Regions from separate parts of the Rhizobium sp. 05N430 genome, predicted to be linked through region 3. Evidence: predicted binding sites of a transcription regulator. Region 3 holds the regulator's gene; each other region holds the start of a gene.
The links. Region 3 encodes HrcA, which represses chaperone genes, less so after heat shock. Its sites were predicted from a motif close to GTTAGCACTCNCNNNNNGNGAGTGCTAAC; they were not measured.

Region 1 (3,443 bases), on a different contig from region 3:
CTTGTTGACGACGAGCGTAGCAAGAGCTTCGCCCTCGACGTCTTCCGCGATAATCAGCAGCGGTTTGGAGGACTGCACGACGGCTTCGAGGACCGGCAGCAAGGACTGAAGGTTCGACAGCTTTTTCTCGTGGATGAGGATATAGGGGTCCTCGAACTCGACGCGCATCTTGTCCTGATTGGTTACGAAGTACGGCGAGAGGTAACCGCGGTCGAATTGCATGCCTTCGACAACTTCGAGCTCGGTCTCGGCGGTCTTGGCTTCCTCGACGGTAATGACGCCTTCGTTGCCGACCTTTTCCATCGATGCCGCGCTTAAGGTCCATCGGGTTCAGACCGGAGGCGACGGCCTTGGCGCCTTCCTTGACGATCGCCTGGGCGAGGACAGTTGCGGTGGTGGTACCGTCGCCGGCGAGATCGTTGGTCTTCGATGCCACCTCGCGCAGCATCTGTGCCCCCATGTTCTCGAACTTGTCTTCCAGTTCGATCTCTTTGGCGACGGAGACGCCGTCCTTGGTGATGCGTGGCGCGCCGTAAGACTTGTCGATGACGACGTTGCGGCCTTTCGGGCCGAGCGTGACCTTCACGGCGTTGGCAAGGACATCGACCCCACGCAACATGCGTTCACGGGCATCGGTGTTGAATTTGACTTCTTTCGCAGCCATTTGTTCACTCCTTCAATAGGCAGCTTTTTGACTGATGGGCGGTAATGCGTGATTACGCGGCGCGCTTCTGCTCGGCCTGAGCTTCGATAATGCCCAAGACGTCGCTTTCCTTCATGATCAGCAGGTCTTCGCCGTTGATCTTGATTTCGGTGCCGGACCATTTGCCGAACAGAATGCGGTCGCCAGCCTTGACGTCGAGCGCCTGGATCTGGCCGGCCTCGTTGCGTGCACCAAGACCGACGGCGACGACTTCGCCTTCCTGCGGCTTTTCCTTGGCAGTGTCAGGGATGATGATCCCACCCTTGGTCTTTTCTTCGGATTCGACCCGGCGGACAAGAATGCGATCATGAAGCGGTCGGAACGACATGTTTTCCTCCATTGGACAAAAAGATGACGCAAAATCCCCTGCCGGACCGGGTGACCAATCCGGACGGGTGCGAACCTCATCTGAGCGTTCGCGGGGAAAATTTATTTTCGAGATTTTTTGATTTCAAGAGGGTCGGCAAGAAAAATTAGCACTCTACCCCGGCGGCTGCTAACATGCTGGAGAGGAACGATAAACGCCTTCGAAGGTTTAAGAAAACCGTTGATGGATGCATGATTTTTTGCCACCTTTGGCAGTGTCATGAAACGGAGATGAGCATGCAATTCTCGTCGGATTTCGAGCGTTGCCGGCAGGCTCGAACCTATAACCACGGTTGCCGCTCTTGCGGGCGTCACCGAACATATAGGCTTGATTGCTACCGCATCCACCACCCACACCGAGCCTTACAATCTTGCCCGTCAGTTCTCCACGCTGGATCACATCAGCAAAGGTCGGATTGGATGGAACATCGTGACAAGCTGAGCGTCGGGTGCGGCTGGAAATTTCGGTCAGGTGCAGCTTCCCCACGACGAACGCTACGAGCGGGCCGCTGAATACATGGAAGTGGTGACGGAGCTTTGGGATAGCTGGGGCGACGATGCAACGACGGACGATCGCTATTCCGGCCGGTATATCGATCCGTCAAAGATCAGAGCGATCAATCACGCTGGACGCTTCTTCAAGGTCAACGGTCCGCTGAATGTCCCACGCGGACCCCAAGGTCGACCGGTCCTTGTGCAGGCGGGTTCGTCACCTGCAGGCCGTCAATTTGCCGCGCGCTCGGCTGAAGCGATATTTACAGCTCATCAGGAAAAAGCTTTGGCTTTAGATTTCGCGACAGATCTGCGTACACGCGCCTCTGCGCTCGGGCGCGACACGGGCCAGCTTCTCGTCTTACCAGGGGTAAGCCCTACAATTGGATCGACTGAAGCCGAGGCACGCGAACTCGAGCGAGAACTCAATGAACTTTCGCATCCTGTCGTAGGTTTGGCACGTCTCTCTAATCGGTTTGGCGGCCATGATTTTTCGCATCTGGCGCTTGATGACGTGCTGTCAGTCTCCGACTTTCCGGAACCGTCCGCAGTTGAGGCCGCACGTAGTCGGGCGGAATCAATCGTAACGCTTGTTGCCCGCGAACGCTTGACGTTGCGATCTTTGCTACATCGTTTGGCAGGAGCGAGAGGGCATCTTTCAATCGCGGGCACTCCCGAGCAGGTCGCCGACCTGATGGAGGACTGGTTTCAATATGGAGCAGCCGATGGGTTCAATGTGATGCCACCAATCCTTCCTAGTCAACTCAACCTCTTCGTCTCCGAAGTTGTGCCGCTACTTCAAAAGAGAAAACTCTTCCGAACCGAGTACGTCGGCAAGACTCTCCGAGATCACTTCGGTCTTGAACGACCCTCGGCCCTTTTTTCCTAGCAATCCAAGGCAGGCGTGAAATGAATACCTCAGATCTCTCGGATAAATATGGAGATGAGCTCGCCTATTGCGAGTTGAGTTTCTTGAAACTTGGAAAAAGACGTTGGCTTGGAGGTCTGATTACCACGGTGTCTTGCTTTGAAGACAATTCGATCCTCAAAGCAGAGATCGGACGCCCCGGAGACGGCGGCGTTTTGGTCGTGGACGGCGGAGCTTCCTTGAAAACTGCGCTTGTCGGCGGTCATCTCGCAAAGCTCGCGGCTGCGAACGGCTGGGGCGGTCTAGTCATCAATGGAGCGGTGCGCGACCGCGCCGAAATTTCAGAGGTGGACATAGCAATCTTCTGCTTGGGCACATCGCCTCGCCGATCCGCCAAGGCGGGTGCGGGACAGCGACAGGCGATCGTCACGTTTGGAAACATCACGTTCGGACCTGGTCAGCATCTCTATGCTGACGACGACGGCGTATTGGTGAGCAACAGCCAATTGGCATTGTAGCAACCCTGACCCGGAACCATTTGAAAAGGCGACAACAAAGGGGCCGCCATTGTGCGGAGGCAATGCCTGTCGCCATGACGCTACGCTGTAGCAGCGGAGCAAGCCTCTGAAACTTATGCCGGCGCAGGCGTTCCAAGAGGTGGTTTATGACTCAACGTGCCGACTGCTTTCGGTGTGAACAGCGTAGGGATCCACTTCGCCTGCGATGAAACTCGTCTAGGACTGCTTTTAGGACGCCTGACGTCACTTCTGCGGCAATGTCCCATTCGTGGGTATCGCTCAGACAAACATCAGTGTTGACGACCGGCGTCGATGTATCCGAAAAAGCCGGTCGCTGGCCGCGTTGACGTTCCCCGGCAGGATTTCACTGTCGGATTTCCATCATCTTCGCAGTCGCGCTCGACCACTGGATCCGAAGGTTCTGATCATGATCGATGTGCAACTCGTTCTCATTGTAGCCGGGATCGGCCCGAAATAGGCAAACGCCAAGGAAACG
Region 2 (6,517 bases), on a different contig from region 3:
CACGGTCCTTGACGTCATAACAGCGCATAAGGCTCAGCAGCCCGCATTCCTGGCCGGCCAGACCGTGAAGCATCGAGCTCCATTCGCCGAGCCGGATGATGCCGCTCGAAAAGTCACCGTTCCAGGCCTCGGAGACGGAAAACTGCGCCAGCATTTCCTGATTGTGATGGGTCAGATCAAAGGAGCCAGGCGTGAGCGGGGCGGCAACATTGGCTTTGGCGATCTTGAACAAATGGGGTTCCCCGTGTCGGGCGCAGTTCAATGCAGCGCACTCGTGCGGTGTGACGAAAACATCTTCATGCGCACCGGTCATCATGTCCGGCCGTGAGCAGAATTGCGGCGCCGCCGGTGCGGAACCCCTTTCATGCTCTTCTCAAAAATTCTGGCGCGGAATGCTCTGCAGCCGGTGTCATTTGCAAAATACGGTCTTCCGCTGGCGGGCGGAAAAATATCGTCATGCACTGCAATTCGCAGCGCGGATTTATAGGCAGTTTTTGAGAGGCGGCAAATGCTTTTTCGGGGGTAATCCGCAACGCGAAGGATGCGATATATTGCATGCTTCTATAAAAGGTAGCAGAAATCAAAGTAAAAAGTTGCCCGTTTCGCGAGATGTAAACGGTTACGCTTTGCAAAATTTTCACATTACCGCAGTGAAACCAATTTCAATAAGAAATATCAGCGGCTGATAAAAAACACAGCTTGGTAAGGCTCGCGAAAGCTTGGGAGTCTGATTTCGGTGCGGAATAGACGCTTAAACGTTTTATCAGTTCCGTCGTTGAGACTCTAAAAATTGGTAAGGCCGAATCGCTATCCGCCAAATGAAAAGGGCGGCCCGAAGACCGCCCTTCCGTAACTGAACCGGTTGACTCAGATGTCAGACCCGAAGGTCTTACATCATGTCCATGCCGCCTCTTCAGCGCGCTTGACGCGCTGAAGCACTTTACATGTATGGGCGGGTTTCACGGACAGTGCTGCAATCAGACCTTATGGTCTGATCACATCATGTCCATACCGCCCATGCCGCCCATGCCGCCAGGCATGCCACCAGGAGCGTCCTTCTTCGGCAGCTCGGCAATCATGGCTTCCGTGGTGATCAGCAGCGAAGCAACCGAAGCTGCGTTCTGCAGAGCCGTACGGACAACCTTGACCGGGTCGACGATGCCCATGGCAATCATGTCGCCATATTCAGACGTCTGGGCGTTGTAGCCGTAGTTGTCTTCGTTCTTGTCGAGAACCTTGCCGACAACGATCGAAGCTTCATCGCCAGCGTTCTCAGCGATCTGGCGAACCAGCGACTGCAGAGCCTTGCGGACGATGTTGACGCCAGCTTCCTGGTCGTCGTTCACGCCCTTGGCAGTGATCTTCGTCGAGGAACGGAGCAGAGCGATACCGCCGCCGGGGACGATACCTTCCTGAACAGCCGCGCGCGTCGCGTTCAGAGCGTCGTCGATGCGGTCCTTCTTTTCCTTGACTTCGATTTCCGTGGAGCCGCCAACGCGGATGACGGCAACGCCGCCAGCGAGCTTGGCAAGGCGTTCCTGCAGCTTTTCGCGGTCATAATCGGAAGAGGTTTCTTCGATCTGAGCCTTGATCTGCGCAACGCGGCCTTCGATGTCGGACTTGGCGCCAGCGCCGTCGACGATCGTGGTGTTTTCCTTGGAGATCGAAACCTTCTTCGAACGGCCGAGCATGTCGAGCGTTACGGATTCGAGCTTGATGCCCAGGTCTTCGGAGATGACAGTGCCGCCCGTGAGGATAGCGATGTCCTCCAGCATGGCCTTGCGGCGGTCGCCGAAGCCAGGAGCCTTGACGGCAGCGATCTTCAGGCCGCCACGCAGCTTGTTGACGACGAGCGTAGCAAGAGCTTCGCCTTCGACGTCTTCAGCGATGATGAGGAGCGGCTTGCCGGTCTGAACGACGGCTTCGAGAACCGGGAGCATCGCCTGCAGGTTCGAGAGCTTCTTCTCGTGGAGGAGAATGTAAGCGTCGTCGAGGTCGGCGATCATCTTTTCCGGGTTGGTCACGAAGTACGGGCTGAGGTAGCCGCGGTCGAACTGCATGCCTTCGACGACTTCGAGTTCGGTTTCAGCGGTCTTGGCTTCTTCGACGGTGATGACACCTTCGTTGCCGACCTTCTGCATGGCTTCAGCGATGTCTTCGCCAACCTGCTTGTCGCCGTTTGCGGAGATCGTGCCGACCTGGGCAACTTCAGCCGAGGTGGAGATCTTCTTGGCCTTCGCCTGCAGGTCCTTGACGACTTCTGCAACAGCGAGGTCGATACCGCGCTTCAGGTCCATCGGGTTCATGCCGGCTGCAACAGCCTTTGCGCCTTCGCGAACGATAGCGCGGGCCAGAACGGTTGCCGTCGTGGTGCCGTCGCCGGCGATGTCGTTGGTCTTCGAAGCAACTTCGCGGACCATCTGGGCGCCCATGTTTTCGAACTTGTCTTCGAGTTCGATTTCCTTGGCGACCGAAACACCGTCCTTGGTGATGCGCGGAGCGCCGAAGGACTTGTCGATAACAACGTTACGGCCCTTCGGACCGAGGGTGACCTGCACTGCGTCAGCGAGGATATCGACGCCGCGCAGCATCTTTTCGCGCGCAGAGCGGCCGAACTTTACTTCTTTAGCTGCCATTTTGAGAACTCCTGAAAAGGGGTGTCAGCGATAATCTGAACGGGATAACCGGCTGATTAGCCGATGATGCCCATGATGTCGGCTTCCTTCATGATCAGAAGGTCTTCGCCGTTGATCTTGACTTCGGTGCCCGACCACTTGCCGAACAGAACGCGGTCGCCAGCCTTGACGTCGAGAGCGACGACCTTGCCGGACTCGTCACGAGCGCCCGAACCGACGGCGACGATTTCGCCTTCCTGCGGCTTTTCCTTGGCGGTGTCCGGGATGATGATGCCACCCTTGGTCTTTTCTTCGGACTCAACGCGGCGAACAACGACGCGATCGTGAAGGGGGCGGAAGTTGGTGCTTGCCATTGTCTAATCCCTCGATCAAATGACATTCGCGGACCGGGGTCCACATGGATGAGTGTTAGCACTCTCCGTTGAGGAGTGCTAGCGACGTGCATTTAGGGATGGCTCCAGAAAGAGTCAAGGAAACCATTCACGGATTTTTGCGCCGGAATTGTGGAGAGGTGAGGGGATTTGTCTGACGTGGTTGCCGAGCCCCTGCCACGGCCCGCTTTTTCCGAGGCATTTGCCGTCTGGGCGCGTATCGGCTGTCTGAGCTTCGGCGGTCCTGCCGGGCAGATCGCCCTGATGCACAAAACCGTGGTCGAGGAAAAGCGCTGGATTTCCGAGGACCGTTTTCTGCATGCCTTGAACTATTGCATGCTGTTGCCGGGCCCCGAGGCCCAGCAGCTTGCCACCTATATCGGCTGGCTGATGCATGGCGTGCGTGGCGGCATCGTCGCCGGCCTGCTCTTCATCCTGCCAGGCTTTCTGGTCATCCTGGTCCTCTCCGGTCTCTATGCCTATTTCCAGAATGCCGAGTGGCTGCTCGCTCTGTTCTTCGGCCTCAAAGCGGCCGTGCTCGCCGTCGTCATCGAGGCGCTGATGCGCGTCGCCGGCCGGGCGCTGAAATCGCGCTTTCACTATTATGTGGCTGCTGCCTCTTTCGTGGCGCTCTTCCTGCTCAATCTGCCGTTCCCGCTCGTCGTCCTTGCTGCAGGCATTGCCGGCTTCCTCGTCGAGCGCCGCAGGAGAAAGGTGGAGGGAGTGGCGCCAGCCGAAGCCTCGAAGCCCGCCAAGGAAATGCTGTCAGGGCTGACCAGCCGAAATATCGCCAGGCCGTTCCTGATCCTCGCTTTCTGGGTGATCGTCTGGCAGTTTCCGCTGCTGATCGTCCGCGAGATTCATGGTCCGCAGGATCTGATTGCCGAGGCGCTGAGCGGCGAGACCAATGTCTTCGCCGCCGTCTTTGTCTTCTTCTCCAAGATGGCGGTCGTCACCTTCGGCGGCGCTTATGCTGTGCTCTCCTATGTCGCGCAGGTAGCGGTGGAGCATTATGCCTGGCTGCGCCCCGGCGAGATGCTGGATGGTCTTGCGCTGGCCGAGACGACGCCGGGTCCGCTGGTGCTTGTCCTCTGTTTCGTCGGCTTCATGGCCGGTTTCCGCAATGCGCTCGGCATCGACCCGCTGTTCGGCGGCGTGATCGGCGCCAGCCTCGCCGCCTGGGCAACCTTCGTGCCGAGCTTCATCTGGATCTTCGCCGGTGCGCCCTATGTGGAGAAGCTCCGCCAGAACAAGATACTGTCGGCGGCCCTGTCGGCGATCACTGCTGCCGTCGTCGGCGTCATCCTCAATCTGGCGCTCTGGTTTGGCCTGCATGTTCTCTTTGCCGATGTCGGCAATATCGCGCTTCTCTCTCGCGCCACCGGCCTGCCGCTCGTCAGCCTCGCCTGGCCGGTCTGGAGCAGTTTGAACATTGCCGCGGCGCTGATCTTCGTGGCTGCCTGCATCATGCTTTTCCGCTTCAAGCTCGGCATCGTCAGCATTCTCGGCTTCGCGGCTACAGCCGGGCTGGCCGTGCGCGGCGTCGAGTTGCTTCTCTAGCGCGCCCGGCTGTTTTTGCGGCGCCGGGCCGAAAAAACCTTGCCATCCCGCCGGGCCTTTGCAATGTCACGCCTGACTGAACGCAAATGGGATATCGGAATGGCCAAGCGCATCGGAAGTTTTGCAGAGATCACCAGCCAGTATGACGCGGTGTTCTGCGATGTCTGGGGCGTCCTGCACAATGGCGTCGATCCCTTCCCCAAGGCGGCTGCCGCCCTCGAAGCCGCCCGCGGCGAAGGCCTGACGGTCGTTCTCATCACCAATTCGCCGCGTATCGCGCCTCTGGTCGTCGATCAGCTCCGCCATATCGGCATCCAGGACGGCGCCTATGACCGGATCATCACCTCCGGCGACGTCACCCGCGGCCTGATCGCCGAAGGCCCGAAGAAGGTCTTCCTGCTCGGCCCCGAACGCGACATCGCCATCATCGAAGGCCTGGGCGTCGAGCGCGTCGATGCGACGGAAGCGGAATCCGTCGTCTGCACCGGCTTCTTCGATGACGAGCAGGAAGTGCCGGAAGACTACACCGAGATGCTGAAAGAGTTTCAGTCGCGAAACGTGCCGATGATCTGCGCCAATCCGGATCTCGTCGTCGAGCGCGGCCACAAGATGATCCCCTGCGCCGGCGCTATGGCTGCCTATTATAACCAGCTCGGCGGCGCCACCCGCATTGCCGGCAAACCGCATACGCCGATCTATGAAGCCGTGCTGGAAACCGCGAAAGAGCTTCGCGGCGACTTCCCGAAGAGCCGCATCCTCGCCATCGGCGATGGCATGCCGACGGATGTGCGCGGCGCTCTCGATTACGGCCTCGATCTTCTCTATATCAGCGGCGGCATCCACGCCAAGGAATACACGCTGAACGGCGAGACGGACGAGGCAATCCTGCACGCCTATCTCGAGCGTGAAAAGGCAACGCCCAAGTGGTGGATGCCGCGCCTCGCATAAGAAGAAGCCCGCCGATGACCGTCTTTCACCGCAACGAAACCCGTGAACCGCTGCCAGCCCATCTGAAGGGCGGGGTGATCGCCATCGGCAATTTCGATGGCCTGCATCGCGGCCATCAATCGGTGCTGACGCGGGCATTGGAGATTGCGCGGGCGCGTGGTGTTCCGGCCCTGGTGCTGACCTTCGAGCCGCATCCGCGCACCGTCTTCCGGCCCGAGAGCCCGGTCTTCCGCATCACGCCCGCGCCTTTGAAGGCTCGCATCCTCGAAGCTCTCGGCTTCAGCGCCGTCATCGAATACCCCTTCGACCGCGAATTCTCGCAGCGTTCGCCTGATGATTTCATCCACGGCATCCTCAAGGATTGGCTGGGTGCCTCGGAAGTCGTCACCGGCGTCGATTTCCATTTCGGCAAGGGCCGCGAGGGCGGTCCGGCCTTCCTCATGGATGCCGGCCAGAAATACGGTTTCGGTGTCACGCTGATAGACGCCTACCGCGATGAGAATGCCGACGTCGTCTCGTCGAGCCGCATCCGGGCGCAGCTGAAGAATGGCGAAGTCAGCGAGGCGGCGGCCCAGCTCGGCTATCACTACACCGTCGAGGCGGAGATTATCGGCGGCGAAAAGCTTGGCCGCCAGCTGGGTTTTCCGACAGCCAACATGCAGCTGCCGCCCGAAGTCGAACTCGCTTCCGGCATTTATGCCGTCCGCTTCCGCCTGCAGAACGGCACGCTCCACGACGCCGTCGCCAGCTACGGCCGCCGCCCGACGGTGACGGAAAACGGCGCGCCGCTGCTCGAAACCTACGTCTTCGATTTCAGCGGCGATCTCTATGGCCAGGTCTGTTCAGTCTCCTTCTTCGGCTATCTCCGTCCCGAGCTGAAATTCGACGGGCTCGACCCGCTCGTCGTGCAGATCAAGCGCGACGAGGAAGAGGCGAGGGCGCTGCTTTCGGGCGTGCAGCCGCTCGGCGAACTCGACCACTTGCTCTGCTTCAGCTGACGTT
Region 3 (6,517 bases):
AAGGCGGCAACATAGCGCTCCTGATCGACGGGCTGGTGGCGCACATGGCTGTTGAAATCGCAATAGGGGCACTTCGCGGCGCAGAAGGGCCAGTGCACATAGACGCCGAAACCGGGCTCCCCGGTATCCGGCAGAAGCTTGGCATCACGCAGCGAAGTCAGGTTGTTCAGATCGTCCACGAGCCGACCTTACGCTTCCAGGCAGGTTTCGACAAAGATTTTGAAGGCGCGCGCACGATGCGACAGCGCCTGCTCATCACCGGGCTTCCAGCCATGTTTCTGTTCGGCGCTCATCTCGCCGAAGGTGGTGTCATAGCCTTGCGGCTGGAACACCGGATCGTAGCCGAAACCCCGCCTACCACGCGGCGGCCAGACGACAGTGCCCTCGACTTCGCCGCGGAAAAGCTCCGTATGTCCGTCCGGCCATGCAAGGCAGAGAACGCTGACGAAGCGGGCTGTGCGCTGCTCGGGCTTTGCCGCTCCGGCTTTCTCGAGTGCCGTCTCGACCTTCTGCATCGCCATCGCGAAATCGCGCGTGCCATCGGCGGTCTCGGCCCAATTGGCCGTATAGACGCCGGGATCGCCACCGAGCGCATCGACCACCAGACCGGAATCGTCGGAAAGTGCCGGCATGTTGGCAGCGCTGGCAGAGGCAAGCGCCTTGATCTTCGCATTCTCTTCGAAGGTCGTGCCGGTTTCCTCGGGCTCCTCGAACTTCAGTTCGGCTGCCGACTTGGCGGTAAAACCCAGCGGGCCGATCAGGTCCTGGATTTCGCGGATCTTGCCGGCATTGTGGCTGGCGACGATGATGGTCTTGGTGTCGAGCTTGCGCATTCTGTTTCCTATTCGATGCCCCAGATACGGGCTTCGGCGCATTCCAGGCTGTTGCCTTCCGGATCGCGAAAGTAGATCGAGCGGCCGCCATTCGGCCAGTGAACTTCGGATTCGATGGCGATGCCGGCCTCCGTCAGCCTGGCGGCCATCGCATCGATATTCCCGGCCGAAACGCGGAAGCAGGCGTGGCCCGGTCCCTTGGTGCCATGCGGCGGAACCTGAAGCGCGCCCGGCGCCGGTGGCTTGACCGTCTCGTCCGGGTTGAAGATCAGCAACACCCCAGGACCGCACCGAAAGAAGACATGCCGGTTGGCAGCCCGCGTGATTTTGGAAAGACCGAGAATGCCTTCATAGAAGGCTTCCGCTCCATCCAGATCCTTCGCGTAAAGCGCCGTTTCCAGCATGCCCTCAAGCATGTCGTTCACCCGGCGATGGCCTGCTTCTGCAGTTCCACGAGTTCGGCAATGCCGTTCTTTGCGAGGCCCATCAGCGATGCGAATTCGGCTTCGCTGAACGGCGTGCCTTCGGCCGTTCCCTGAATTTCGACGATGCCGCCGGCACCCGTCATGACAAAGTTCGCATCGGTCTCGGCCGAGGAGTCCTCGATATAGTCGAGATCGATGACCGGCTGGCTGGCGAAGATGCCGCAGGAGATGGCCGCGACGTGGTCCTTGAGAACACGATCGACCTTGATCATGTTGCGGCTTTCCATCCACTTCAGGCAGTCGTAAAGCGCGATCCAGCCACCGGTGATCGAGGCCGTGCGCGTGCCGCCGTCGGCCTGGATAACGTCGCAGTCGATGGTGATCTGGCGTTCGCCGAGCGCGGTGAGATCGACGACAGCGCGCAGCGAGCGGCCGATCAGGCGCTGAATTTCCTGCGTACGCCCACCCTGCTTGCCGGTCGCCGCTTCACGCTTCATGCGCTCGCCCGTGGCGCGCGGCAGCATGCCGTATTCGGATGTGACCCAGCCCTTGCCGGTGTTGCGCAGCCACGGCGGCGTCTTTTCTTCGAGGCTTGCCGTGCACAGCACATGCGTATCGCCGAATTTCACGAGACAGGAGCCTTCGGCATGCTTGGAAAAGTTGCGCTCGAAGCTGACCTTGCGCATCTGGTCGGTTTTTCTGCCTGACGGCCGCATTCTCTGTCTCCTGATGCATGAGGCCGTTAGGCCGCGGGTGGCGGCACGGCATGATCATGCGTTGTTTCGTGATGCTGCCCCGCTTCTACGATTGGCTGCGGTCATTTGCAAATTCCCTTTTGCCACGCGGGTGAGATTGATTATATTTTGCAGATTGTCATCAGCGTGGGTGTTTCAGAATTCATGGGCTTCAGATCTACGTCGGTTTCGGATGCCGTTGCTGCGCTGGATGAACGCTCGAAGGAAATCTTCCGCCGTATCGTCGAAGGCTATCTGGAAAACGGTGAGCCGCTCGGCTCGCGAAACCTCTCCCGTATTCTTCCTATGTCGCTGTCCCCGGCCTCGGTCCGCAATGTGATGAGCGATCTGGAAGAGCTGGGGCTCATCTATTCGCCGCATATCAGCGCCGGGCGTCTGCCGACCCAGGTCGGGCTCCGGTTCTTCGTCGATGCCTTCATGCAGGTCGGAGACCTCTCGGCCGAAGAGCGCGCCAGCATCGATCGCCAGGTGCGCGCCGAAAGCCGCGACAATCCGGTGGAATCGATGATGAACGAGGCAAGCCGGATGCTGTCGGGGATTTCCCGCGGCGCCGGCCTGGTCATCACCTCGAAGAACGATCCGGTGTTGAAACATGTCGAGTTCATCCGCCTGGAACCGACGAAGGCACTCGCGGTACTCGTCGGCGAACATGATCAGGTCGAAAACCGGATCATCGAGCTTCCGGCGGGCGTGACGTCGTCGCAGCTGACCGAAGCCGCCAACTTCCTCAACGCCCACATGACCGGCCAGACGCTGCCGGAATTGCGCAAGCAACTCGACCGGCTGAAAACGGATGTGCGCCACGAACTCGATGCCTTGTCGCGCGACCTTGTGGAGCGCGGCATTGCCGTCTGGTCCGGCAGCCCGGATGAAGGCAAGCCGGCGCAGCTGATCATCCGGGGCCGGGCCAACCTGCTCGAGGGTCTGGACAGCGTCGGTGACCTCGACCGCCTGCGCATGCTGTTCGATGATCTCGAAAAGAAGGACAGCCTGATCGAGCTGCTGAATCTGGCGGAAAGCGGCCCGGGCGTGCGCATCTTCATCGGTTCCGAAAACAAGCTCTTCTCGCTATCCGGCTCTTCGCTGATCGTCGCGCCCTATCGTGACGACGACGACCGCATCGTCGGTGCCGTCGGCGTCATCGGTCCGACCCGGCTGAATTACTCCCGTATCGTGCCGATGGTCGATTATACCGCCCAGCTGATTTCCCGCCTGTCGCGCGGGTCGCTCTGAAAAAGCCGGAATTTCCGGTTCTTTGTCACGCAGACTTGATTTTTTGCGGTCAAAGCTCGATATCGGGCGCATCCCGAAAGAACCCTTTACCCGGAGACCGTCATGACTGACGAAACGACGAAAAACGGACCTGAGGCTGTTGCGGCTGACGCTGCTGCGGACGCAGCCGCAAACGTCGAGAATGAAGCGGCCGCTGAGGCATCGTCCCAGCCGGATCCGTTGGAACTCGTGAAGGCAGAAAATGCCGAGCTGCGCGACCGCTATCTGCGCCTCGCCGCAGAGATGGACAACCTGCGCCGCCGCACCGAGCGTGAAGTGAAGGACGCGAAGTCCTATTCCGTTGCTGGTTTCGCGCGTGACATGCTCGCCGTATCCGACAACCTGCGCCGGGCGCTCGATGCCATTCCGGCCGAAGCCAAGGCTGCGGGCGAGGCTGGCCTGACGACCCTGATCGAAGGTGTCGAGATGACCGAGCGCTCCATGCTCTCGACGCTCGAGCGCCATGGCGTTCGCCAGCTCGATCCTGTCGGCCAGAAGTTCGACCCGAACTTCCATCAGGCGATGTTCGAAGTGCCGAACACGGAAGTTCCGAACAACACCGTCGTCCAGGTGGTGCAGGCCGGCTTCACGATCGGCGAGCGCGTGCTGCGCCCGGCCATGGTCGGCGTCGCCAAGGGCGGTCCGAAGCCCGAGGCAGAGGCTGCCAATTCCTATCTGGATCAGAAGGACGCATAATGAAAAAGGGCCGCTGAGAAGCGGCCCTTTTCTTTTGGTCTTTGTTCTTCGCTCAGATGCGGGCGAAACGCTCGATCAGCAGATCGAAGAAACCATCGGCATCGACAAAGCGCATCACCTTGGCATTGCGCTTACGGTCGGTCACATGCCACCAGTCGACGACCGTCATGCCGACGGTCAGTTCCGACTTCACCTCGATCTCGACATTGCATTCCCGGCCCTTGAAGAGCTCTGGCTTCAGGAGGTAGGCAACAACGGTCGGGTCGTGCAACGGGCCGCCGTCGGAACCGTATTTCTCGATATCGAAGCGCTCGAAGAACTCCAGCATCTCCACCATCGCCTGTGCAGGCGCCGTGCCGAGGTCGGCCATGCGCTTGACGCGGTCCTTGCGGGTCAGCAACTGGTGCGTCACGTCGAGCGGCATCATCACCACGGGCACGCCGGAGCGGAACACGATGTCGGCAGCCTCGGGATCGACATAGATGTTGAATTCGGCGGCCGGCGTGATGTTGCCGCCCTCGAAGAAGCCGCCGCCCATCATGACAAGCTCGCGGACGCGCGCAACGATGTCAGGCGCCTTCTGGAAGGCGAGGCCGATATTGGTGAGCGGGCCGAGCGTGCAGAGCGTCACGCTGCCTTCAGGCTCGCGGCGCAGCGTCTCGACGATGAAATCGACGGAATGCTGTGCCTGCAGCGGCATGGTCGGCTCCGGCAGCGTCGGGCCGTCGAGGCCGGTCTTGCCGTGGACGTGTTCAGCGGTGACGAGTTTGCGGGCGATCGGCTTGTCGGCGCCGGCAAAGACCTTGATATCGGTGCGCTGGCAGAGCTCGCAGATGATGCGCGCGTTGCGGCTGGTATAGGACAGCGGCACATTGCCGGCGACCGTGGTGATACCGAGAATTTCGAGTTCTTCGGGGCTGCCGAAGGCGAGCATGATCGCCGCGGCATCGTCCTGGCCGGGATCGGTATCGATGATGATCTTTCTGGGGTTTGCCATATACGTCGTCCCTCCTCAGGTGCACGTCGTTCTGGCAGGCACCATTTGTTTATGATTGCGTCGCAAATCGGCGCAGCCCTTACGGGTGACGATTTGATGCGAGCCCGCATGCGCTTTGTCAAGCAAGGACGAAGGCACCGTTTACCCTAAAATTTCCCAGTCCTGTCGCGAGGTCCGCAAAACCTTGCGCGGCTGCCCGCCAATTCCCATATTAGCAACAGCCGGATGCTAGTTTAGGTCCGGAAAGGTCGCTTGCATCAAGGACTTGAAACATGAGCCGTATCACTCCCTTCGCCAGCCCGCTGCTTCTGGGCTTCGACGCCATGGAAAAGACGCTGGAGCGTATTTCCAAGGCAAGCGATGGCTATCCCCCCTATAATATCGAGCGCATTGCCGCCGGTCATGACCAGCCCGAGCGTCTTCGAATCACGCTTGCCGTTGCCGGTTTCGGTGAGGATGAGCTGGATGTGACGACGGAAGAAAACCAGCTTTTGATCCGCGGCCGGCAGGTCGAGCAGGGCGAGCGCGAGTATCTCTACCGCGGTATCGCAGCCCGCCAGTTTCAACGTACTTTCGTGCTTGCCGATGGCATGCAAGTGCTTGGCGCAGGGCTAAAAAACGGTTTGCTTTCAGTCGATCTTATTCGGCCGGAGCCCGCCCGCATGGTCAAGAAAATTAACATTTCGGTCCCACAGTAGGACAACGGTTCGAGTTGAGCCGTTAGTCCCTTCTCTTGGAGGTACAGGAATGTTGATGAAAGAAGCGAATTCTCACCTGACCAAATCCGAACTTGCCGGTATCGGCAACGGCGAGGTCGCCTACGTCCGCAAGATGCGTAACGAAGAAGTATCGAAGTGCTTCCCCGAAGCGCCCGATATCGACCCTGGCGTCGATTTATGGGCCCTGTTCGGCGCGGACGGCACGCCGATCCTGTTGACAGACAATCGCTCGAGCACCTTCTTCAAGGCTGCCGAGGACGAACTGAAGACGGTAAGCCTGCACTAAGTTGCAGGCTTATATTTTCTTGAAAGTCAGATAGGCGGAAGAGCGGCCTTCACGCCGCGCCTTGGCTTCGTAGCGGGTGCTTGGCCAGCCCTCATAGGGCGTCAGCCAGTCGGTGGCATTGCTTGCCAGCCAGTCGAAGCCGCCGTGGTCGCGGCATTTCAGCAGCGTCCAGTTCACATAAGTATCGATATCCGAAGCGAAGCAGAACAGTCCGCCGGGCTTCAGCACGCGATGGAACCGCGCGAGGTTCGTCTGCGAGACGAAGCGGCGTTTCCAATGCTTCCGCTTGGGCCAGGGATCGGGATAGAGCAGATCGATCTGGTCAAGGCAGCCATCGGGCAGCCAGTCGAGCAGCTGCGTCGCATCGTCGTTATAGACGCGGACGTTTCTGGCACCCTTGTCCTGGACGCTGGCAAGCAGCTTCTGCATGGAATTGATGAACGGCTCAACACCGATAAAGCCGGTGGAGGACAATTCCTGGGCGCGGTGGATCAGATGCTCGCCGCCGCCGAAGCCGATTTCCAGGCGGAGTTT

Region 1: the regulator HrcA is predicted to act here: its motif matches at 1,176-1,204, upstream of groES (co-chaperone GroES).
Region 2: the regulator HrcA is predicted to act here: its motif matches at 3,044-3,072, upstream of groES (co-chaperone GroES).

The regions. Positions count from the first base shown of each region.
Region 1 covers NZ_JBFTMO010000036.1:270-3,712, reverse strand. Annotated here, with positions in the region: partial or broken gene AC1DJO_RS29775 (chaperonin GroEL) at 1-664, opposite strand, end outside; gene groES (co-chaperone GroES) at 717-1,031, opposite strand; partial or broken gene AC1DJO_RS29765 (NtaA/DmoA family FMN-dependent monooxygenase) at 1,323-2,450, shown strand; gene rraA (ribonuclease E activity regulator RraA) at 2,471-2,947, shown strand.
Region 2 covers NZ_JBFTMO010000003.1:234,285-240,801, reverse strand. Annotated here, with positions in the region: gene AC1DJO_RS08595 (hypothetical protein) at 1-232, opposite strand, end outside; gene AC1DJO_RS08590 (hypothetical protein) at 315-686, shown strand; gene groL (chaperonin GroEL) at 996-2,636, opposite strand; gene groES (co-chaperone GroES) at 2,693-2,989, opposite strand; gene chrA (chromate efflux transporter) at 3,158-4,567, shown strand; gene AC1DJO_RS08570 (TIGR01459 family HAD-type hydrolase) at 4,667-5,515, shown strand; gene AC1DJO_RS08565 (bifunctional riboflavin kinase/FAD synthetase) at 5,530-6,513, shown strand.
Region 3 covers NZ_JBFTMO010000005.1:23,339-29,855, reverse strand. Annotated here, with positions in the region: gene hemW (radical SAM family heme chaperone HemW) at 1-179, opposite strand, end outside; gene rdgB (RdgB/HAM1 family non-canonical purine NTP pyrophosphatase) at 189-833, opposite strand; gene AC1DJO_RS12830 (VOC family protein) at 842-1,258, opposite strand; gene rph (ribonuclease PH) at 1,255-1,974, opposite strand; gene hrcA (heat-inducible transcriptional repressor HrcA) at 2,158-3,246, shown strand; gene grpE (nucleotide exchange factor GrpE) at 3,349-3,981, shown strand; gene AC1DJO_RS12810 (nucleoside hydrolase) at 4,034-4,978, opposite strand; gene AC1DJO_RS12805 (Hsp20 family protein) at 5,251-5,676, shown strand; gene AC1DJO_RS12800 (BQ00720 family protein) at 5,726-5,983, shown strand; gene trmB (tRNA (guanine(46)-N(7))-methyltransferase TrmB) at 5,993-6,517, opposite strand, start outside.